Linked DNA regions of Pseudolabrys taiwanensis. The protein of the gene in region 1 interacts with the protein of each later gene in a pairwise test. Links are inferred from orthologs where the notes say so. Each region holds a gene or a part of one and is shown on either strand. Other genes may lie near its edges. The genes, in order: gyrA and gyrB.

What was found.
Region 2: the proteins of gyrA (region 1) and gyrB interact in binary tests that used the Escherichia coli proteins (3 or more experiments, as listed by UniProt). The link is inferred for Pseudolabrys taiwanensis from one-to-one orthologs.

Annotation. Positions count from the first base shown.
Region 1 is NZ_CP031417.1:1,204,387-1,210,409, forward strand. The notes cover bases 2,616-5,874. They hold gyrA (DNA gyrase subunit A), read right to left. Parts: upstream 5,546-5,874; coding sequence 2,816-5,545; downstream 2,616-2,815. Other genes in these bases: DW352_RS05770 (LysE family translocator), read right to left, coding at 2,616-2,691; DW352_RS05780 (MarC family protein), read left to right, coding at 5,764-5,874. Also shown: DW352_RS05760 (MFS transporter), read left to right, coding at 412-1,602; DW352_RS05765 (hypothetical protein), read right to left, coding at 1,801-2,040; more of DW352_RS05770, read right to left, coding at 2,074-2,615; more of DW352_RS05780, read left to right, coding at 5,875-6,023. UniProt on the Escherichia coli protein: A type II topoisomerase that negatively supercoils closed circular double-stranded (ds) DNA in an ATP-dependent manner to maintain chromosomes in an underwound state.
Region 2 is NZ_CP031417.1:3,676,379-3,693,067, forward strand. The notes cover bases 6,099-9,117. They hold gyrB (DNA topoisomerase (ATP-hydrolyzing) subunit B), read left to right. Parts: upstream 6,099-6,399; coding sequence 6,400-8,835; downstream 8,836-9,117. Other genes in these bases: DW352_RS17465 (response regulator), read right to left, coding at 6,099-6,124; DW352_RS17475 (BBP7 family outer membrane beta-barrel protein), read right to left, coding at 9,018-9,117. In the rest of the region: DW352_RS17440 (hypothetical protein), read left to right, coding at 35-232; DW352_RS17445 (chloride channel protein), read right to left, coding at 229-2,010; circadian clock protein KaiC, read left to right, coding at 2,198-3,925; DW352_RS17455 (circadian clock KaiB family protein), read left to right, coding at 3,928-4,215; DW352_RS17460 (sensor histidine kinase), read left to right, coding at 4,233-5,747; more of DW352_RS17465, read right to left, coding at 5,744-6,098; more of DW352_RS17475, read right to left, coding at 9,118-9,968; DW352_RS17480 (small ribosomal subunit Rsm22 family protein), read left to right, coding at 10,262-11,236; DW352_RS17485 (hypothetical protein), read right to left, coding at 11,273-11,785; DW352_RS17490 (DUF1328 domain-containing protein), read right to left, coding at 11,950-12,126; DW352_RS17495 (glutamine synthetase family protein), read right to left, coding at 12,307-13,782; DW352_RS17500 (aromatic ring-hydroxylating dioxygenase subunit alpha), read right to left, coding at 13,919-15,226; DW352_RS17505 (IclR family transcriptional regulator domain-containing protein), read left to right, coding at 15,364-16,164; DW352_RS17510 (hypothetical protein), read right to left, coding at 16,200-16,562. UniProt on the Escherichia coli protein: DNA gyrase negatively supercoils closed circular double-stranded DNA in an ATP-dependent manner to maintain chromosomes in an underwound state.

The DNA.
Region 1 (6,023 bases):
TGTCCCGGCCATCCACGTCTTTAACACCTCGCATAAGGGCTCGTGGATGCCCGGCACAAGGCCGGGCATGACGGTCCTTGGACCGGAGGTGCTGATTTCCATCGGAAGCGCTTTGAGGCGGTCTCCGAACGTCAGCCTCCAAGAGGTGCCGGTCCAAGACTCCGCCGCGCGGACACGCAGATCAGCTCTGCAAGGCGGCCAAAACGCCCAGCGCTTGTTGCCCCTGTTGGACAGCCCGGCTATCTCCGCGCCTGAACGAGCGTAAGAGGCTCGCGCCACAACGAGCCCACGCCAGTCGATCGGATGCCGCGCCGGCGGCACAGCGATCGCATCGTGCCGTCCGACCCAGGTGATCCCTTGAACTTCCAAAGTCCGAAGAGCCCCGCGGCCGCGTCCAGTTCGTTCGCGGCGATGAAGTCGCCCGCCTATCGGCTGCAATTCGCGTCGTTCGTGCTGGCGATGATGGCCGACAATATCGAGCACGTGATCAGCTACTGGGTCGTCTTCCAGAAATTCCATTCGCCGGCGCTGGCCGGCTTTGCCGTGCTGTCGCACTGGCTGCCGTTCCTGCTGTTCTCGGTCGCGGTCGGCGCTTTGGCCGACCGCTTCGATCCGCGCCGCATCATCCAGTGCGGCATGCTGCTGTTCATCGTGGCCTCGACCGGCTGGGGGATCCTGTTCATCACCGACACGTTGACCATGTCGGCGGCCATGGTGCTGCTCGTCATCCACGGCTGCGCCGGCGTGTTGTGGCAGACGCCGAACCAGTTGCTGCTGTACGACATCGTCGGCCCCGCCGGCCTGCCGAGCGCGGTGCGCATGAACGCGATGGCGCGCTATCTCGGCGTGCTGGTCGGCCCGGCCGTCGGCGGCGCCATCATGCTCTCGCTCGGCCCCTCGCACGGCATCATCGTCAACACTCTGTTCTATTTCCCGATGCTGATCTGGCTGTTCTGGGCGCCGACCAGCGAGAAAGGCGCCGCGGCCAAACGCATGGCCGTGCGCGGCTTCGCCGACATCGTCGACACCATCCGCGCCATCGGCCCGTATCGCGTTCTGACCTCGATGACGCTGCTCGCCGGCATGACGTCGTTCCTCGTCGGCAATGCCTACAGCGCGCAGATGCCGGGCTTCGCCGAGGATCTCGGCCACGGCGATCCCGGCGTGTCCTACAGCATCCTGCTGGCGGCGGACGCCGCCGGCGCGCTGCTCGCGGGGCTTGCGCTCGAGGCCTGGGGACGTCTCAAGCCGACGGCACGCACGGCGATCCTGCTCGCCATTCTGTGGAGCCTGTCCCTGCTCGCCTTCGCGACGGTGTCGCATTACGCGGCGGCGATCGTGCTGTTGTTCTCGGCCGGCTTCTTCGAATTGTCGTTCAACACCATGGCGCAGGCCTTGGTGCAATTGAACGCGCCCGTCGACATGCGCGGCCACGTCGTCGGCCTGTACAACATGGCCGGTCTCGGCATGCGCGCCTTCAGCGGCATCACGGTCGGCGTCGCCGGATCGGCGATCGGCATCCACTGGTCGCTCGGCCTCTCGGCCGGCGTGCTGCTGGTGGCGTTGCTGGTGTTGTATCGGCGGGCGACATCACCGGTTTAACCCGGCCTTCTGGCCACGGCTAAAGCGCCAAAGCCGTCACCCTGAGGTGCGAGCCGCGCAGCGGCGAGCCTCGAAGGGCGACGGCCAAATCTTTTCAGGTCTTGGCCGTTCATCCTTCGAGGGCGGCCTGCGGCCGCCGCCTCAGGATGACGGGTCAAACGCTGTGCCGCGTCTCACGCCGAGTTCGACTCGAACAAGTCACTCGTCCTCCAACGCCCAACTCTGATTAAGATGCGCCACTTGGCTCAGGATTTCACTTTCGGCCATCGGCGGAAGACTCGGATGCATCGCTCGAATGCGCCAGTTTGGACCGGTGCCCTCGGGATAGAGGCGCTCGATCTCCACGCGCTGAACATCGTTAGAGGGCCAAGCCTTGGCGATTTTCTTCAGACATTCGCCCTCAATAAACGCCCGCGACTTTTTTGGCATCTCTTCCATAGATTGCTCCGCGCTTAAATCACCTCAAACACGCTATCCCGGCCGTCGTGCCAGCGACAGCCAGACGCCGCCGCCGATCAGCGCGAGGCCCGACAGACGGCCGAGCAGCTTGGCATTGGCCTTGCGCAGGAAGAAGTTGCGGCCCGCCGCCGCCATCAGCGCCCAGCCACTGTCGGTGACGCCGGCCATGAGCACCGACACCACGCACATCACCACGAGCTGATGCCCGGCCGGCAGGGTCGCATCGATGAACTGCGGCAGGAAGGCCGTGAAGAAGGCGATGGTCTTCGGATTGGAGATGGCGACGAAGAAACCGCGGCGGAAATAGACGCCGTGGCTCGGCGCCGTCGTGAGCGCGACGTCGCGCCCCGCATGCCGCCACGCCTGGATGCCGAGATAGATGAGGTAAGCCGCGCCGGCCCAGCGCAGCACTTCGAAGATCGCCGCGGTGTATTCGATGACGATGTTGAGGCCGAAGGCGATCGCCGAAATCAGCACGGCATTGCCGACGGTCGAACCCGCGACCGTCATCAGCGCCGCCCGCGTGCCGCGCGTCGCCCCGGTCGAGATGACGAGCGTGACGATCGGCCCCGGCGTGAGCACCAGGATCAGGGTGATGAGCAGGAAGGCGGAGAAGAGTTGGGTGTTCATCGTGGCCTCCAGTTTCTGCTGTCATCGCCCGCGAAAGCGGGCGATCCAGCAATCACCGGCTCCCATGATCTTCATCAGCGCCGTGGCTACTGGATGCCCCGCTTTCGCGGGGCATGACAGTGCCCTACTCGCTCTCTTCCTCGCTCAAGCGCTCGACCGACACCACGCGTTCGTCCTCGGCGGTGTTGAGCACGATGACGCCTTGCGTCGAGCGTCCGGCGATGCGGATGCCGGCGACCGTGGTGCGGATGAGCTTGCCCGCATCGGTGACCAGCATGACCTGATCGCTTTCCTCGACCGGGAACGAACCGACGATCTTGCCGGTCTTGGTCGTGAGCGACATGCCGACGATGCCTTTGCCGCCGCGGCCCGTGGTCCGATACTCGAACGAGGACGTGCGCTTGCCGAAGCCGCGCTCCGACAAAGTGAGCACGAACTGCTCGGCCGCCGAGAGCTCGACGTAACGCTGCTCGCCGAGCTCGATATTGCCGCTGTCGGCGATCTCCGGTGCCTCCTCGGCCTCGACCGGCGCCGCGCCCGCCTCGACTTCCGCGCCGGTGCCGCGCCGGATGGCGCTGGCGCGCTTGAGATAGGCCGCGCGCTCGTCGGCGGTGACCTCGAGATGGCGCAGGATCGACAGCGAGATGACCCGGTTGTCGCCGTCGAGCGCGATGCCGCGCACGCCCATCGACGTGCGGCCGGTGAAGACGCGCACTTCCGGCACCGGGAAGCGGATGCACTGGCCGCCCGCGGTGGTCAGCAGCACGTCGTCCTTCTCGGTGCAGATCTGCACGTCGACGATGCCCTCGCCCGGCGCAAGCTTCATCGCGATGATGCCGGAGCGGCGCACGTCGACGAAGTCCGACAGCTTGTTGCGGCGGACCGTGCCCTTGGTGGTGGCGAACATCACGTCGAGTTCGGCCCAGGTCTTTTCGTCCTCGGGCAGCGGCATGATGGTCGTGATGGTCTCGCCGGGATCGAGCGGCAGGATGTTGATCAGCGCCTTGCCGCGCGCCTGCGGCGCCGCCAGCGGCAGCCGCCAGACCTTTTCCTTGTAGACCTGGCCGGCGGACGAGAAGAACAGCACCGGCGTGTGCGTGTTGGCCACAAACAGCCGCGAGACGAAATCCTCCTCGCGCGTCTGCATGCCGGAGCGGCCCTTGCCGCCGCGCTTCTGCGAACGATAGGTCGAGAGCGGCACGCGCTTGATGTAGCCGAGGTGGGACACGGTGATGACCATGTCCTCGCGCTGGATCAGGTCCTCGTCCTCGACCTCGGATTCCTGCTCGGCGATCACGGTGCGGCGGGGCGTGGCGAACTCCGCCTTCACCTTCGCCATCTCGTCCTTGATGATGCCCTGGATGCGCGCGCGCGAGCGCAGGATGTCGAGATAGTCGGCGATCTCGGCGGCGAGCTTGTCCAGTTCTTCCCTGATCTCGTCGCGGCCGAGAGCCGTGAGGCGCTGCAGGCGCAGATCGAGGATCGCCTGCGCCTGCTCAGCCGACAGGCGCGTCGTGCCCTCGTCCGACACGCGGTGACGCGGGTCGTCGATGAGCAGCACCATGTTGATCATGTCCTTGGCCGGCCAGTCGCGCGCCATCAAGGCTTCGCGCGCCTCCTTGGCGTCGCGCGAGGCGCGGATCAGCCGGATCACCTCGTCGATATTGGCGACGGCGATGGCGAGGCCGACCAAGATGTGCGCCCGGTCGCGCGCTTTGTTGAGCAGGAACTTGGTGCGCCGCGACACCACCTCTTCGCGGAACGCGATGAAGGCGCTGAGCATGTCCTTCAGGTTCATCGTCAGCGGCCGGCCGCCGTCGAGCGCCACCATGTTGCAACCGAACGACGATTGCAGCGGCGTGAAGCGATAGAGCTGGTTCAGCACCACCTCGCGCTCGGCATCGCGCTTGAGCTCGATGACGACGCGGTAGCCGTCGCGGTCCGACTCGTCGCGCAGATCCGAGATGCCCTCGATCTTCTTCTCGCGCACCAGTTCGGCAATGCGCTCGACCATCGAGGCCTTGTTCACCTGATACGGAATCTCGGAGATGATGATCGCTTCGCGTTCCTTGCGAACGGTTTCGAAGCCGACCTTGCCGCGCATGATGATCGAGCCGCGGCCGGTGTGATAGGCGCTGCGGATGCCGGCTTTGCCGAGAATGATGCCGCCGGTCGGGAAGTCCGGGCCCGGCACGATGTTGTTGAGATCGTCGATCGACAAAGCCGGATCGTCGATCAGCGCCGAGCAGGCGTCGATCACCTCGCCGAGATTGTGCGGCGGAATGTTGGTCGCCATGCCGACGGCGATGCCGCCCGCGCCGTTGACCAGGAGATTGGGGAAACGCGCCGGCAGGACGACGGGCTCCTGCTCGTGGCCGTCGTAGTTGTCCTGGAAGTTGACGGTGTCCTTGTCGATGTCGTCGAGCAGCGACATCGCCGAACGCTCGAGCTTACATTCGGTGTATCGCATGGCCGCCGGCGGATCGCCGTCGACAGAGCCGAAATTGCCCTGCCCGTCGATCAGCTCGAGGCGCATCGAGAAGTCCTGCGCCATGCGCACCAGGGCGTCGTAGATCGCCTGGTCGCCGTGCGGGTGATATTTACCCATCACGTCGCCGACGACGCGCGAGGACTTCACATACTTCTTGTCCGGCGTATGGCCTTGCTCGTGCATCGAATAGAGGATGCGCCGGTGCACCGGCTTCAAGCCGTCGCGCACGTCGGGCAGCGCTCGCGACACGATCACGCTCATGGCGTAATCGAGGTACGAACGCTTCATCTCTTCGGTGATGGAGACGGGGCGGACATCGGAGGGCTGATCACCCCCCGATTTGGGAGTTTCGTTATCGGACAAGATGGCTTCCTGAAAGGTGCCTTAAGCGACCCGGTTTTGTAGCTGATTCACGGCGGCAAGGCCACCTCAAAACACCTCCCGAATGTGGTTATTCCTGGCGATTTTTCAATAGCTTACGCTAGGTTTTTAAGCGCGGCCGAAGGCCCCGCCGAAAGCGCGTGCCTGCGGCCATTTTTGCCGCCCGCGACGGCCGCAAAACCGCTAGGTTCGGCATCGCCATGCCGTTCGATTTCCTCGTTCCCGCGCTCGTCACCCTGGCGGTGGTCGTCGACCCCATCGGGCTGGTGCCGGCCTTCATCGGCATCACCGAGGGCTTGCCCCAGCCCGCCCGCCGCGCGGTGGCGCTGCGTGCCTGCGTCATCGCCGCGGCGATCCTCGCCGGCAGCGCGCTCGTCGGCGATTGGCTGCTGCGCTCGCTGTCGATCGGCCTGCCCGCGTTCCGCATCGCCGGCGGCCTGCTGCTGTTCTACATCGCCGC
Region 2 (16,689 bases), 2.5 Mb from region 1 along the record:
GAGTGCGAACGCGATAGGATCAAGGGGTGCGACCGTGGAAAACGATACGACAGAGCAGATCAAACAAGAACTCCATCGCACCATAGACCGCATGCGGCACGATCTGGACCGTGTGGAAATACTTACCGCAGCCTTGAGCGTGTTTGCCCGGCCCATCCCCGAATACGAGCCGACATTCCTGCATATCCGGCACGCCACCCGCGGCGTTCACAAGCTGGGAACCTCGGACTAGACCTCGCCGAGCAATTCGCGCCGCTGCCGTTCCGACGCATCGGAGTAACGCCGCAGCGCATGCGCCTCGCTGAGCAGGCCCAGCACCTGCCGCCGCTCCGACGAATCCACCACGGGCAGCGCTTCCGCTTCGAAGCGGTCGAACGCGGAGATCGCTTCCTGCGCGGTCATTTGCGGCAAGAGCACGTGATCCTTGTGGTGCAGGATATCGCGCAGGGACACCGTCGCGCCGAGTTCGGGCGCGTGCGCCTCCGCGACCAGCACCATGCCGGCGTAACGGCCGTCTTCGTCGACGGCGATCACCTGGTTGGTCGAGCCGATGGGAAAGGCTTCGCGGAAGGCGGAGACCGGCGTCTCGACCGGGCTGGTGCGCACATCGGCGCGCATCATCTGGCCCACGGTCAGATCGCGGATCCAACCGACATCGGCGGCGCTGCGGATCGTTTCGCCGCGCAAGTGGAAGCGCCACGTCGCGAACGAGTAGCCGAAGAACTCGCGCGTCACCTGCATGGAAACGATGGCGGCAATGAGCACCGCCGTCGCCAGCCAGAGGTCGCCCGTCGCTTCCAGCGCGATGAAGGTCATGGTCAGCGGGCCGCCGATCACCGACACCGACAGCGCGCAGAGCCCGATGATGGCATAGACGTCCGGGTCGACCGTCGCGTTGGGCAGGACCAGGGCCAGCCCGCTGGCGAACAATTGCCCGCCGAGCGCCCCTAAGAGCAGCGAGGCGAAGAACAAGCCGCCGCGAAAGCCGGAGCCGAGCGAGATGATCGAGGCCAGCGCCTTCAACACGAAGATGGTGGCCAGCATCGTGATCGGCAGCTTGATGAGGCCGGCCAGATGCAGGGCGCCGTGGCCGGAGGCCATGATGTGCGGCGTGACCAGCGCCATCAGACCGACGAGCGTGCCGCCGATGGCCGGACGATACTGCGACGGCACTTTGAGCCGCACATACAGGCGCTCGCAGGCGGCGACGCCGCGCATGATGGCGATGCCGATGATCGCCGCCAGCAAGCCGACACCGGCGGCGATCAGCACATCGCGCACGCCGACCACAGCGATGGCCTTACTTTCGATGCCGAAGGGGAAGGGCGAGAAGGCCTGGGCCGTGAGAAAGCCGACCAGCGAGGCGACCCCGACCGGCGCCAAACTGGCGATCGAATAGGTGCCGATCACCAGCTCGAAGGCATAGAAAGCACCGCCGAGCGGCGCGCCGAAAGCCCCGGCGATGGCCGCCGCCGCGCCGCAGCCGACCAGCACGCGCATATCGCTCCGGCGCAGGCGGAAAGCGCGGCCGAGCCCGGACGAGATGCCGCTGGCGAGCTGGGTGTAGCCGGCCTCGAGCCCGACCGAGGCGCCGATGCCGCTCGACCAGATGGTCTGGGCGGCCACGATCAGGCTGCCGCGGATCGACATCCGCCCGCCGTGCAGGGCGTTCGCCTCGATGGGGTCGACCTCGGTCCCGCGCCGGCGGGCGATGTAGGCCGCGACAATGCCGAACAGCAGGCCGCCGATGCTGGGCACCAGCACCGCGTAAAGGGGGTTAATGGACGATTGCGCCGACAGGCGCTCCCCCGGGCCGATGCGAAACAGCAGGGTGTGCATCAACCCGACCAGCTCGCTCATGGCGGCGATCACGAGACCGCCGGTCACGCCGGCCACCACCGCCAGCAGGATAATGCTGGATTCCCGGGCGCGGACGATCGCGCGCAGCCGATGCGGGACCTCGAAGGGCCGGCTCGGTGGCTTCTCAAGCTTGGGGCTGAACCAACGCATCGACACGCACGACAGGGACGCGGAATTTGCTTGCTTAGAGGCCAACTCGCGACCGCGCGCAAGCGAATTGCCGATAATTCTTGCGCCGGATGGAACCGAATCCTGGGCTGCGCATTCTCAACTTTTGGTGGGGTAGTAAACGAGGTCCGGCTTGGCGCAGGACCCGAACGCGTGTGCGGGGGGTTGCGTGAAAGCCGACGTAAAATCCGAACAACTGCCGACGATTGAAAAGGCTCCGACGGGCATCCAGGGCCTCGACGAGATCACCTATGGCGGCCTGCCGAAGGGGCGGCCGACGCTCCTGTGCGGCTCGGCCGGCTGCGGCAAAACCTTGTTCTCGATGACGTTCCTGTACAACGGCGCCGTCCAGTTCGACGAGCCGGGGGTCTTTATCGCTTTCGAGGAGCAGCCAGGCGATCTCATCAAGAACGTGGGCTCGCTCAGCTACGACGTCGAGCGGCTGATCGCCGAGAAGAAGCTCGCCATCGATCACGTCCACATCGAACGCAACGAGATCGAGGAATCCGGCGACTACGACCTCGAGGGCCTGTTCATCCGCCTCGGCTTCGCCATCGACTCGATCGGCGCCAAGCGGGTGGTCATCGACACCATCGAGACATTGTTCGGCGGCCTCGACAATCCGGCCATTCTGCGCGCCGAGCTGCGGCGCTTGTTCGAATGGCTCAAGGAAAAAGGCGTCACGGCGATCATCACCGGTGAACGCGGCGACGGGACGCTCACCCGGCACGGTCTCGAGGAATACGTCTCGGACTGCGTCATCCTGCTCGACAACCGCGTCGTCGACCAGCTCGCCACCCGCCGCATGCGCATCGTAAAATATCGCGGCTCGGCGCACGGCACGAACGAATACCCGTTCATCATCGACGAGGAAGGCATCACGGTGATGCCGATCACCTCGACCGGCCTCTCCCACGACGCTTCGACCGAACGGATCACCAGCGGTATTGCCGATCTCGACGCCATGCTGGAGGGCAAGGGCTTCTACCGCGGCTCCAGCATCCTGATCTCGGGCATGGCCGGCAGCGGCAAGTCGACAACCTCGGCGCATTTTGCCGATGCCGCATGCCGCCGCGGCGAACGCTGCATCTACTTCGCGATGGAAGAGTCGCCCACGCAGATCATCCGCAACATGCGCGCGATCGGCCTGGACTTGCAGCGATGGGTCGACAACGGCCTGTTGAAATTTTCCGCGAAGCGGCCGAGCCTCTTTGGGCTCGAGACGCATCTCGCGTCCATGCATCGCGACGTCGAGCTGTTCGATCCCTCTAGCGTTGTTGTCGACCCCATATCGGCGCTGCTCGGCGCCGGCGTCACCGGCGACGTCCATTCGATGATCCTGCGACTCGTCGATTTCCTGAAAGCGCGGGCCATCACCGCGTTCTTCACGAACCTGACGCACGGCAAGACCGAGAACGCGACGACCGACATTGCCATTTCGTCGCTGATGGACGCTTGGCTGCTGCTCTATAACCGCGAGAGCAATGGCGAGCATAACCGCGAACTCTACCTGCTGAAGGCGCGCGGCATCGCGCATTCGAACCAGGTCCGCGAGTTCCTCATCACCTCCCAAGGCATCAAATTGCGCGATGTCTATGTGGGGCCGGCCGGCGTTCTCACCGGCTCGGCGCGCATACAGCAGGAGGCAAAGGAAACGGCCGAACGTCTGCACCGCGACCAGGAAGCGACAAGGCGGGCCCGCGAGATCGAGCGCCGGCGGCGGCAGATCGCGGCGCAGATCGAGGTTCTGCAGGCGCAGCTGGCGGGTGAAGAAGAGGAGGCCGGCATGCTCGAGGGCGAAGCGACCGCGCGCGAGCAGCGACTGGCGAAGGACCGGGCCCAACTCGCGCTCAACAGAAGCGCGTCCCGTCAAGACAACCAAGAAAAAGGCCGATAGCAATGGTCGCTCCGACCGAGGGGTACAATCTACGTCTCTATGTGGCGGGCCAGACGCCGAAGTCGGTCGCGGCCATCGCCAATCTCCAGAAGATCTGTGAGACGCATCTGCCCGGCCGCTACAACATCACGATCATCGATCTGATGAAGGACCCGGCGCTGGCGCAGCGCGATCAGATCGTCGCGATTCCGACGCTGATCCGTCATCTGCCGGAGCCGCTCAAGCGCATCATCGGCGATCTCTCCAACGCAGAGAAAGTGCTGGTCGGCCTCGACATCGCCCCGACCTGACGGTGCGGAGAACGACGTTGGATAAACCGGACATCGATCGCCTCGCGCTGCTCCACACCGCCTCCGACGCGGAAGAAACGGTCCGCGCCATTTACCAGGGCGCGGTCGATGCGGTCGTGGTGCAGGGCCGCAACGGCCCGCAGATCGTGACGCTGAGCGGCGCCGACGAGCCCTACCGCGTTATCGTCGAGCGCATGACCGACGGCGCGCTCACGGTCTCGACCGAAGGCGTGATCCTCTACGTCAACCGGCGCCTGTCGGAGATGACCGGCGAAGAGGCCGGCGCGCTGATCGGCAAGCAGTTCGCGTCCCTGTTCGCAGGCGCCGTGCCGGAGGACATCAACAGCTGGACGCAGCCGGCCGACGGCGGCGTGCGCTACGAGGCCAATCTCGCGCGCGGCGCGGCGGCATCCTTGCCGGTTTCGGTGTGGGCGGGTCCGGTCGCGCTCGGCGACCGGCCGGCGGCGCTGGTGACGATCAGCGACCTGTCCGTGCAGCGGCGCGCCGACGAGATCGCGGTTGCCGAGCGCTTCGCGCGCTCGATCCTCGAACAGGCGACCGACGCCATCCTGGTGCTCGATCCGAGCGGCCGCATCACGCATGCGAGCTGGGCGGCCGAGCAGTTGGTGCAGACCTCGCCGATCGGACGGCAGTTCTCGGACGCCTTTCCGCTCGTCACGGCCGATCCCACCCAGGCCGGCGCGCTCGAGCGCTATTCCGCCCCGATGCTGGATTCGCTGCTCGCGACCCGTCCTTTCCACGGCCTGGAGGTGCGTCTGCGCGGCCGTGAAAGCGATGACAGTAACGCCCGCACTTTTCTCTTGAGCGCCGGCCCCCTGCTCGATCAGGCCAAGCAGGTGGTCGGCTCCATCGTCACGCTGACCGATATCTCGGCCCGCAAACGAGCCGAAGAGCAGCAGACGATGCTCGTCGCCGAGCTCAATCACCGCGTGAAGAACATTTTGGCCATCGTGCAGTCGATCGCGACGCAGACCGTCCGGAATACCGGCTCGCTCGACGGCTTCAAGGAAACCTTCGGCGGCCGCCTGCGAGCGCTGTCGGTGGCCCACGATGTGCTGACAAAGACGCGATGGGGCGGCGTCGAGGTGACGCAGCTGCTGAAGGAGATCATGTCGCCTTACCGCGAGCGCGTCAGCATCGAGGGGCCGCCGCTGGTCATGTCCTCGCAAAGCATCGTGCCGCTGTCGATGGTGCTGCACGAGCTGATGACCAACGCCGCCAAATACGGCGCCTTGTCGTCGTCGGGCCACATCCTTCTGACCTGGCAAAAGAGCGAGGCACCGGCGACGGTGCAGATGGTCTGGCAGGAAGAAGGGGGCCCGCGCGTGGCCGGGGGTACGCGCCGCGGCTTCGGCACCAAGCTGATCGAGCGTGTGATGAGCTACGACCTCGAAGGTTCCGCCGGGCTCGACTTCCAGCCGAGCGGCCTGGTGTGCACGCTGAGCTTCCCGATCGCCGGCCCTCGGTTCTCCCTGCAGGACCCTCCCGCCTCCACAGCCGCGCTCGGCTAGGCGAGGAAATGCTTCTCGCAGGCCTGGCGTAGCCTCCGCTCGTCAAACGGCTTGGACAGGCGCGGCAGGGCGCGATAGGCGTCCGGGTACAACGTCGCGTCGTCATAGCCCGAGGTCAGCACCACCTTCAGGCCGAGATCGAGAAGTTCGGGCAGGACGCTGAAAATCTGGCTACCCCGCAAATTGACGTCGAGCAGCGCCCCGTCGAGATTGCCCGCGCGCGCCAAGCGCACCACGTCCTCGATGCGGCCCACGGGGCCGACGACCTCGCAGCCGAAATGGTCCAACGTCGTCTCGAGATCGAACGCGATCAGGCTTTCGTCTTCGGCGACCAGGATCCGGAGGCCCTGAAGGCTGGTTTTGCGGGGCTGATCCACTTGGCCGATTTTCCTTCTTATGTCGGCCAATAGGCATGGGGGACGCACGTCTGACAAGTCCTGCATTCATTGCAAACGCCGAACGGGCGCCATGGGTTCAAGAGGCTTTTTAGGGGCCGCGATCCGGGCGGATTTTTCGCGCGCCAAACCTTGAAAAAATGACGTCCGATCAACATATTAGGAGCACTCACTTTACCCTGTACGAGACTCTGTTTTCGTGTCACACAAACACGTCGTCCCGACTCATTTTTCCGTCCGCCTTCAAGGTGCCGTCGATGGCTGAACCGGCCCGCAATATCCCGTCCGACCCGAACGACTATGGCGCAGACTCGATCAAGGTCCTCAAGGGCCTCGATGCCGTGCGCAAGCGTCCGGGCATGTATATCGGCGATACCGACGACGGCTCCGGCCTGCACCATATGGTCTACGAGGCGGTCGACAACGGCATCGACGAGGCGCTGGCCGGCCACGCGACGGAAGTGTCCGTTACGCTGAACGCCGATGGCTCCTGCTCGGTGTTCGACAACGGCCGCGGCATTCCAACCGCCATGCATTCGGAAGGCGTGTCGACACCCGAAGTGGTGATGACCCAGCTTCACGCCGGCGGCAAATTCGACCAGAACTCCTACAAGGTGTCCGGCGGCCTGCACGGCGTCGGCGTGTCCGTCGTGAACGCGCTGTCGACCTGGCTGAAGCTGACGATCTGGCGGGACGGCAAGGAGCACTTCATCGAATTCCGCGACGGCGTCACGGTCGCGCCGCTGAAGGAAGTCGGCCCGTCAAACGGCAAGCGCGGCACGGAAGTGAGCTTCCTGCCCTCGCCTGACACCTTCACCATGACGGAATTCGACTTCGCGACGCTCGAGCATCGTCTGCGCGAGCTCGCGTTCCTGAATTCCGGCGTGCGCATCGTGCTGTCCGACAAGCGTCACGCGGTCGAGAAGCGCGAAGAGATGATGTACGAAGGCGGCGTCGAAGCCTTCGTCAAATTCCTCGATCGCAGCAAGACGCCGCTGATCTCGGCGCCGATCATGCTCAAAAACGAGCGCGACGGCATCACCGTCGAGTGCGCGCTGTGGTGGAACGACGGCTATCACGAGAGCGTCCTCTGCTTCACCAACAACATCCCGCAGCGCGACGGCGGCACGCATCTCGCCGGCTTCCGCGGCGCGCTGACGCGTCAGATCACGCAATATGCCGAGGGCGCCGGCTCCTCGAAGAAGGAGAAGGTGGCGCTCACCGGCGACGACTGCCGCGAGGGCCTTACTGCCGTGCTGTCGGTGAAGGTGCCCGATCCGAAATTCTCGTCGCAGACCAAGGACAAGCTCGTGTCCTCGGAAGTGCGGCCGGTGGTCGAGAACGTCGTCAACCAGGCGCTGTCGGACTGGTTCGAGACCCACCCGTCCGAAGCCAAGGTCATCGTCGGCAAGGTGGTGGAAGCCGCCGCCGCGCGCGAAGCCGCGCGCAAGGCGCGCGAACTCACCCGGCGCAAAGGCGCGCTCGACGTGTCGTCGCTGCCGGGCAAGCTCGCCGACTGCCAGGAGCGCGATCCGGCGAAATCCGAACTGTTCATCGTCGAGGGCGACTCGGCCGGCGGCTCCGCCAAGCAGGGCCGCAACCGCGAATTCCAGGCCGTGCTGCCGCTGCGCGGCAAGATCCTCAACGTCGAGCGCGCGCGCTTCGACAAGATGCTGTCGAGCCAGGAAATCGGCACGCTGATCACGGCGCTCGGCACCGGCATCGGCCGCGACGAGTTCAACCCGGACAAGCTGCGCTACCACAAGATCATCATCATGACGGACGCGGACGTGGACGGCTCCCACATCCGCACGCTCCTGCTGACGTTCTTCTTCCGGCAGATGGAAGAGCTGATCAAGCGCGGCCACATCTACATCGCGCAGCCGCCGCTCTATAAGGTTTCGCGCGGCAAGTCCGAGCAGTATCTCAAGGACGAGCGCGCGCTCGAAGACTATCTGATCGCCAGCGGCCTCGAGGACGCGGTGCTGCGTCTCGCCAATGGCGAGGAGCGCGCCGGCGAAGACCTGCGCAAGCTGGTCGAGGACGCGCGCGCCATCCGCAACATCCTGGGCGGGCTGCACAGCCGCTATAACCGCAAGGTGATCGAGCAGGCGGCGATCGCCGGCGTGCTGTCGCCCGGCATCGCCGACAACACGGAAACCGCGGCGCAGGCCGCCGCCTATATCGCCAAGCGCCTCGACGCGCTGGAAGACGAAACCGAGCGCGGCTGGGTCGGCACCTTCAACGACGAAGGCTTCCACTTCGAGCGCACGGTGCGGGGCGTCAAGGACGTCGCCATCATCGACCTGGCGCTGCTCGGCTCGGCCGAGGCGCGCAAGCTCGACGAGTATGCGCCCGAGCTGCAGGCGATCTTCCCGCGCCCGACGCCGCCGGCCATGTTCCGCCGCAAGGACGAGACGACGCCGATCTTCGGGCCGGTCGGCCTGTTCGAGGCGGCCACCGCCGTCGGCCGCAAGGGCATCTCGATGCAGCGCTACAAAGGTCTCGGCGAGATGAACCCGGAGCAGCTCTGGGAGACCACGCTCGACACCAATGCCCGCTCGCTGCTGCAGGTGCGCGTGAAGGAAATCGACGAGGCCGAGAACCTGTTCGCCGAACTGATGGGCGACGAGGTCGAACCGCGCCGCGTCTTCATCCAGAACAACGCGCTCGAAGCCAGCGTCGACGTGTAAGGGGCGCTGCCGGACTAGAACGCGCTTCATTTGGGTGGCGGCCACCCTGCGCTCCGCTCGTCCCCGCGAAAGCGGGGACCCAGGGGCCCACGATACACAAATACGAATTGCATCAGCATCGGCACTGGATTCCCGCTTTCGCGGGAATGAGCGGAGGTTGGTTCGACCCAATCGCAAATGGGCTAGAACGCGTATTCCAGGCCGAACGTGACTCCCTGAAACAGCACGTTCGCGCCGGCGTCGACGCCCAAGGCGCTGACCGTCGCCGACGTATAGGTCTTGTCGATCTGGGCCGGCGCCAGCGCGACGCCGGCAAGCCATAACGCCTCGTAACCGACCTTCAGCGCCACCTCGTCGCCGATACGATATTTCAGTTGCACGCCGGCTTCGCCGGCGAAGGCGAGGCGGTTCGTCGTGGCCGACGCCGGATAGACCACTTTCTGCAGGCTGATTCCGGTCAGCTGCGAGGCGACATTGTCGAAGAGCCCGGCCTTGATCTGTCCCTGCAGCGAGAAGCGATCGATCGCCAGGAGCGTGGCGTCCACGCCGAGCTGAAGGCCATAGAGATTGTTCGTCGTGCTGGTGGTCCAGAAGTCCGGATAGTCTCCGGCGGTCCCGCCCGGGAATATCTGGAAGATGTTGCAGAACTTGCACGCCTGCTTCCATGACGGCGCGGTGAGGTCCGGCGGGCTCAAGGTACCGACGAGTTTGTCGTTCAACTGCAGCCAGCGGATGCCGGCCAGCACCGTGACGCGGCTGGAGAGATCCCAGCGGCCGTTGAGTTCGGCGCTGTAGAGGTTCGTGGCATTGCTCCACGTCATGCCCTGGTAGGGGAAATCCTGCGTCTGCCAGAACAGGCCGGGCGCCCGCATCACCAGCCAGTCGGCCGGCGTGTCGGGACCGATGGTCGTGGTGGCTGTCCGCGTGAACACGTTGAAATACGCGACCTCGACGCCGTAGCCCGCGGGATCGCGGTACATCAGGCGCAGCTTCGGTCCGGCGGCGAAGCCCTGTTCAAACTGGCTGCTGTTGAACGCCTCGGTCCCGGGGGTCGTGAAGGTCGTGAGAAACGGCACCGTCCCCGGCACGCGCTCGACGAGCGTGCGACTTGTGCCGCCCGAGCGTTGCAACACGATGGCCTCGAGCGAGAGGGTCCAGCGCGGCGCGCTTTGCAAAGGTTCGGCTATTGCCGTCAGCGGCAGCAGAGAGAGGAAACAGGTGGCAACAAGACCACGACCGTGACAAAGCAATCCGGGGCACGTTCTCAAGGCGTCTCCCCAAGCGAAGCCTTCATCGAGAATGTTGCGAGCGGCGTGGCGCCGGGATTGGCGGACGATAGCGGCGCGAGATACCGGGTGGAGGTGCGAATGTCCGGCATGTCGCGGGTTCCCGCACAAGAACATCAAACAGAACGAGCCGCCGCCCGATGACCGCCCTGCCCGCCTTCCTCGGCGCCGCCCTCGGCAACAAGCTCGAGAACGTGTCCCGCGCGGCATTGCGCGGCCGGGCGCAGGCGATTTCCGATGCCTACCGCAGCGGCGGCAACAGCAGCGTCATCCGCACCGAGGACGACTCACTGGCTTATGCCCTGGTGCGCATGCCGGCGACCTACGCGGCCGTGCGCGCAGCATTGGCGCAGGCCGTCGATGTCATCCCCGGCTTTGCGCCGCACTCGCTTCTGGATGTCGGCGCCGGGCCCGGCACGGCGAGCTGGGCCGCCGCCGATACCTGGCCGTCGCTCGCGCGCATGACGCTCGTCGACAGCAATCCGCGCCTGCTCGACCTCGCCGACGAATTCCGGCAGGCGCCCGGCGCGCCGCAAGCGGACATGTCGGTCCGGCGCGGCAGCATCGCCGACGCGCTCAATGAGACACAGACGGCGGAGGTCGTGATGGCGAGCTACGTGCTCACCGAACTCGCCCTCGACGCCGCCATGCGAGCCGCCGCCGCGCTGTGGCGGCTGACCGACAAGCTGCTCGTCATCGTCGAGCCAGGCACGCCGGACGGCTTCAAGCGAATCCTCGCCTATCGCAATCTGCTGCTCGCGCAGGGTGCGGCGATTGTCGCGCCCTGCTCACATGAAGGCGTCTGCCCGCTGGCGACCGGCGATCGCTGGTGCCATTTCAGCGCGCGGCTGCCACGCTCGCGCGACCATCTGTCGACGAAGGGCGCCAACGTGCCGTTCGAGGATGAGAAGTTCAGCTATCTCGTCGCCGGCAAAGGCTTCGGCGATCTCGTGCGTGGCCGGCGCATTCTGGCGACCCCACGCGTCGGCAAAGCCGCCATAACGCTGACGCTTTGCGCACCGGAAGCGGCCGCGGACATCGCGATCGGCCGCGGCGACAAGGATGCCTACAAGGCCGCGAAACGTCTCGACTGGGGCGATGCGCTCATCACATGAGCGCATGCCAGAGTCGGGCGAGCCTCCTTGCGGCGGTCAGTTGCAGACTTGCTTGAAGCCCCAGACCCAACCACCCCTGCCATCGAGCACGGGGACGCGACGTTGAATGCAGGTGGCTGCGTTGTACGCGTCGTAGCCGTCGTAACCATTATAGCCGCGATTGAAGTAGCCCGGCGGGTAGCCTTCGTAGCGGCGCGCCGGACCGACATAGACGTCGGTGTAGCCGACCGGCCGCCGATAACCGCCGCCATAATAGCCTTCGCGCCACGGCCGATAGCCACCGTAATAGCCATCGCGCCAAGGCCGCCCGTAGTAGCCGTAACGGCGCCAGGGCTCGACGCGCACGTAGCGCACGTCGCGCACGTGGCGGACGATCTTCTTGTAGCAGCAGTTGCTGCTGTAGCAGACGTTGCCGCGATAACGGGGATAGTAGCCGTCGCCGTAGCGATAGCCATCGCCGTAACGATAGTCGCCGGCTTCGGCGGGCGCGACGAAAACGCCGAGGGCAAATAGCACGCACGTACACAGGATTGCCAACGCTGCACGCATGACACACTCCCTGACCACGCAGGACAAAATTCCCCGAACGATTATGGTTAATATTAACCATAATCCAGGCGCACGAAGTGGTATCGGCAACGCCAAAACCGTGTGTTTTTGCGGGTTTTTGGTATGAAGTTACTAGGGAAGCGGTAAACGCGCGGGCTCCGGCGTTAAGACGTGAGACTCTTGCCGATGACGAAGGCGAGAATGACCGCCCCGAGGAACAGCACCAGGAAGATTCCGAACAGCCATTGCGCGATGGTCGCCGAGGCGGCCTGAACGTCGGTGAAGCCGAAGATGCCGGCAATGATGGCGATGATCAGAAAGACAAAGGCCCATTTCAGCATTGTCGGCTCCTCACGCTTGGTCGCGGGGTTTAAGCGCGAAATGCGTCCCGAGTTCCATGATCTGGCGCAAGCTTTTGCCGCGACGAACGCGTCGGAGGCTCGTCGTATGGCACGACAGGCGATTCCGTCACCCGCCGGTTCGAGGATCGGTTCGCTCGCACCTCGGATGACGGATCGGCGTCAGAACAGATCCAGATACTCTTTCTGCTCCCATGGTGTGACATCAGGCGTGTCGGGCGCTTCCTTGGTGAAGCGTGCGAGCTCCGCTTCCTTGATGTGCGCGTAATAGTCGACGAAGCCCGCGCCGAAGCCGGCGCGGAAACATTCGTCCCCCCGCAACGCCGCGGTCGCTTCGCCCAGCGACTTCGGCAGCAGCGGTGCGTCGGTCTCATAGGGGGTGTCGGCCGACGGACCTGGATCGCGCTTCTTCACGAGGCCATCGAGCCCGGCGTGAATCTGCGAGGCCATGTAGAGATAAGGATTCGCCGCCGGTTCACCGACGCGGTTTTCCAAATGCGTTGCCGGATCGCCCGGTTGGCCGAGCAGGCGCAGCATCACGCCGCGATTGTCGCGGCCCCAGATGGCGCGATCGGGCGCCAGCGAATAGGGGCGATAGCGCTTGTAGCCATTCACCGTCGGCGTCGTGAACGCGGCGCCGGCGCGCGCATGTTCGATGAGCCCGCCGAGGAAATGGCGACCGAGCGGCGACAATCCGTCGGCATGGACGAAGGCATTACGACCGGTCTTTGCCTCGATAAGCGACTGATGCAGATGCCAGCCGCTCGACATCACGTGCGGCAGCGCCGGCCGGCACATGAAGCTCACCAGCATGCCGTTGCGGCGCGCGATTTGTTTCAGCGCCGAGCGGAACAGGATCATCGTGTCGGCGGCGGCGAGACCCAGTTGCGGGCGGAAGGTGAACTCGCACTGGCTCGGCCCCATCTCCACTTCGACCGAGCGCAACGGCAGACCGAGCGCGGCAACGCCGCGCCGCAGCGGCTCGATCGCCACGTCGAGCATGTCGAAACGCGACTCGGTCAGATACTGATAGCCCTGCGTGATCAGGCTCACGTCCGGCACTTCCGGCGGCCAGCCGACGTCCGCCGGCGCAAGCCGCGGGTTCTCGATCTTGAACAGATGGAATTCGACTTCGAGCCCGGCGAGAAAATCGTAGCTGGCATCGGCCAGCGTCTCGAGCGCCTTGCGATAGAGCGCGCGCGTCGAAAACGGCACCGGCTTGCCGGTGCCGAAATAGATGTCGCACAGCACCCAGCCGGTATTGGCGGCCCACGGCAGCACGCGGAAAGTTGCCGGATCGGCGACCATCGTGAAGTCGGCGCCGCCTTCCATCTCCGCCATGCCGAAGCCGCCGCCGGCGGTGAACACCGGAAACACGCTGCGATGCGAGGTGTCCTTCGCGAGCAAGGTCGACGTCATGCCGACGCCCGAACGCAGCGCGCCGATCGCATCGTCGGCCAGCAAGGTCTTGCCGCGCAGCACGCCGTGCTGGTCGGCGAACGAGAAACGCACCAGTTCGAGCTTGTGCTTCTTGATCTGGCGCTCGACGTCCAGCGCCATGCGCGCCTGGTCGGCGGACCAGAGACCGTGACGGTCGACGAAGGTGGCGGCGGATTTGGCGGGCTTACGCGGGGGCATTGCCTCGCTCACAAACCGTCATGCCCCGCGAAAGCGGGGCATCCAGTACGCTAGAGCCTATCATGGGATTGCATGCCATGCGCAATTGCATCTTCCGGGGAGTACTGGATCGCCCGCTTTCGCGGGCGATGACAGTCTAGGCGATCCAGCTCGCGCCTTGGCGCTTGTCGGCTTCCGAGCGTTGCCAATAGCCCTGCCAATCCTCGGTCGGCCCGATGCCGTCGACGGCGGAAGGGCCGGTGATGCTGGCGGCCTGCTTCTCGTCCAGCACCATCAACGGCGTCTCGCCTTTGGCCTGCTGATCGAGCGCCTGCCGCAGCAGCTTACGATAGGCGATGATCGCCTTGTCCGACGTGCCGAGATGCTCCTGCGTGCGATCCTGGATCGCGCCCATCGACTCGCAGGCCCATTGGTCGTGCACGTTGATGTCCGGGCCCATGCCCGTATAGGTGTCGTGCTCTTGCTCGTTGGGGTCGTAGCCGTAGTCGTTGCTCTTGTTGCGGTTCGGCACGTAATCCGGCAGCGAATAGAGCTGAAGGCGCTGGCGGCGCATCTCTTCCTTGTTCACCGGCTGCCCGAACGAGGTGAAGATCGCGTACCAATAGTGCTTGGTGTCGTCGATCGGCACGTGCCACTGCGTGATCGTCATCTCGCGGCTCATCGGGATGACGAAGGCGTTGGGGAACATCAGGTTGGTGACGCGCACATGCGTGCTGGCATCGCTGATCTCGCGCAAGGTCACGACGCGGAAGCCATAGGGCGTCGGCTCGACTTCGATCTGCGGCCGGGTGTATTCGCGCATGATGCGCGACATCGGCATGTCGCTATCGCGCGTGACGTCGCGAAACACCTTGCCGTAGCTCTTGGTCGGGTCGTCGTCGTGGAAGAAGCGATGCAGGAACGAGGTGTGGACCGGGTCGACGCCGACTTCCAATGACTGGAGCCAATTGCAGTCGATCAGCCCCTTGAACGCAAAGGTGTGGCTGTCGGGCGCGACGAAGCAGTCGAAGGCCGGCAAGGCCGGCGGCTTACCGGGCCCCATATAGGCGAACAGGATGCCGTTCTTCTCGACGACCGGATAGGCCTTCTGCTTGATGTTGGCGCAGAGGTTGCTCTCCGGCGGCTCGGCCGGCGTCTCCAGGCAGTTGCCCGCGGTATCGAACAGCCAGCCGTGGAACGGGCAACGCAGGCCGCCGTCTTCCAAGCGCCCGTAAGCGAGATCGGTGCCGCGATGCGGACAATGACGGCCGACGAGGCCGTAGCCGCCTTTGTCGTCCTTGAAGATCACGAGGTCTTCGCCCAGCAACCGGATCGGCTTGATCGGCCGGTTGCCCGCCAGTTCTTCGACGAGCGCGGCGGGCTGCCAGTAGCGGCGCATCAACGTCCCGGCCGGCGCGCCCGGGCCGGTATGGGTGATGAGTTGGTTCTGCTCCGCGCTCAGCATGGTCTCGCTCCTCGTCTCTCGCGTTGGCGTCGCAAGGCTTTGTTCGCCGCAGGGGCATCGTTCGTTGACCGAACAGATGTTCGGAATTAGATTTAATCGCATTCGGAGCCGTCCGCCAAGCCCACAAATTGAGCGTCATGCCGCGCATCAAGCGATCGCCAGCCGAACAGAAGCGCGCCGAGGAGACCGGCGAGGAATTCCTGGAGGCGCTGGCGCGCGGCCTGCGCGTGGTCGAAGCTTTCGGCCGCGACCGGCGGTGGCTGACCCTCAGCGACGTGGCGCGGCTGGTCGATCTGCCGCGGGCCTCGGTGCGGCGCACGCTCTACACGCTGGTGAAGCTGGGTTATGCCGAGATGGACGACAGGCTGTTCCGGCTGACGCCACGCATCCTGGCCCTCGCCGGCGCTTATCTCTCGTCGAACACCATCACCGACATCGTCCAACCCGCGCTCGAACGCTTGAGCGACGAGATCGGCGAAGCTTGCTCGGCCGCCGTGCTCGACGGCGCCGATGTCGTGATGATCGCACACGCTTCACCGAACCGGATGCTGTCGGTGAGCGCGCAGGTCGGCTATCGCCTGCCGGCGCTGTCGTCGTCACTCGGCCGCGTGCTTCTCGCGGCGCTTGGCGACAAACAAGCGGACGAATTCATCGCGCAGGCCAAAGTCGCCAAGCTGACGCCGTCGACCGTCACCAATAAGGCCGAGTTGCGCGCCGCCATTGTGAAGGCGCGCATGGATGGCTTCGCGCTGGCCGACCAGGAGGCGGAGGCGGGATTTCGCTCGATCTCAGTGCCGCTGAAAAGGCGTGACGGCCGGACGATCGCGGCCTTGAACGTCGGCGTTCACGCGCAGCGCGTGCCGCTCGACACCATGCGCAAGGTGTTTCTGCCGCGATTGCGGGCGCTCGCCGACGATCTGGCCAGTCAGCTCATTTGAGCCGGGGCTAGAAAATAGCCACGGCCACGTTCTGATCAGTTCGCGCGCGCGGCGGAACCGAGATCCAATCGCCGCCGCCACGCTGTTTGACGCAAGCCCAGCAGACGATTGGCCGTGACCTTGGCTTCCGCCCGCGTCGATGCGGCGCAGGTGCGATATTCGAGATCGGCGACGCGTGACACCAACGGCTGCTTGCGGAAGAGACGCGCGAACGTCCCGACCCCGCCGTTCAGCTTCAATTCGGACAGCGCATTGGCGACATTGCCGCTATGACCGAAGGCAATGACGCGGCCCGTAAGCGTATGACGCACCTCATAAACGCCGGGACCGATCGGTGCCTCCACATGTCCCCCGCTGTGCGCGTCGGGGAAGCGCTTCCAGCTGCTCCAGCTCTGCATGCAAAGGCCCTCACATCAAACTCGACCTGCAAGAACGCGAAGCCGGCGAGTTAGTTCCACATAGGGATAACGTAGTTAAGGGCCCGCCGGACGGGGCGTTTTGATCGTTGTCAAAACCGCGGGGGAT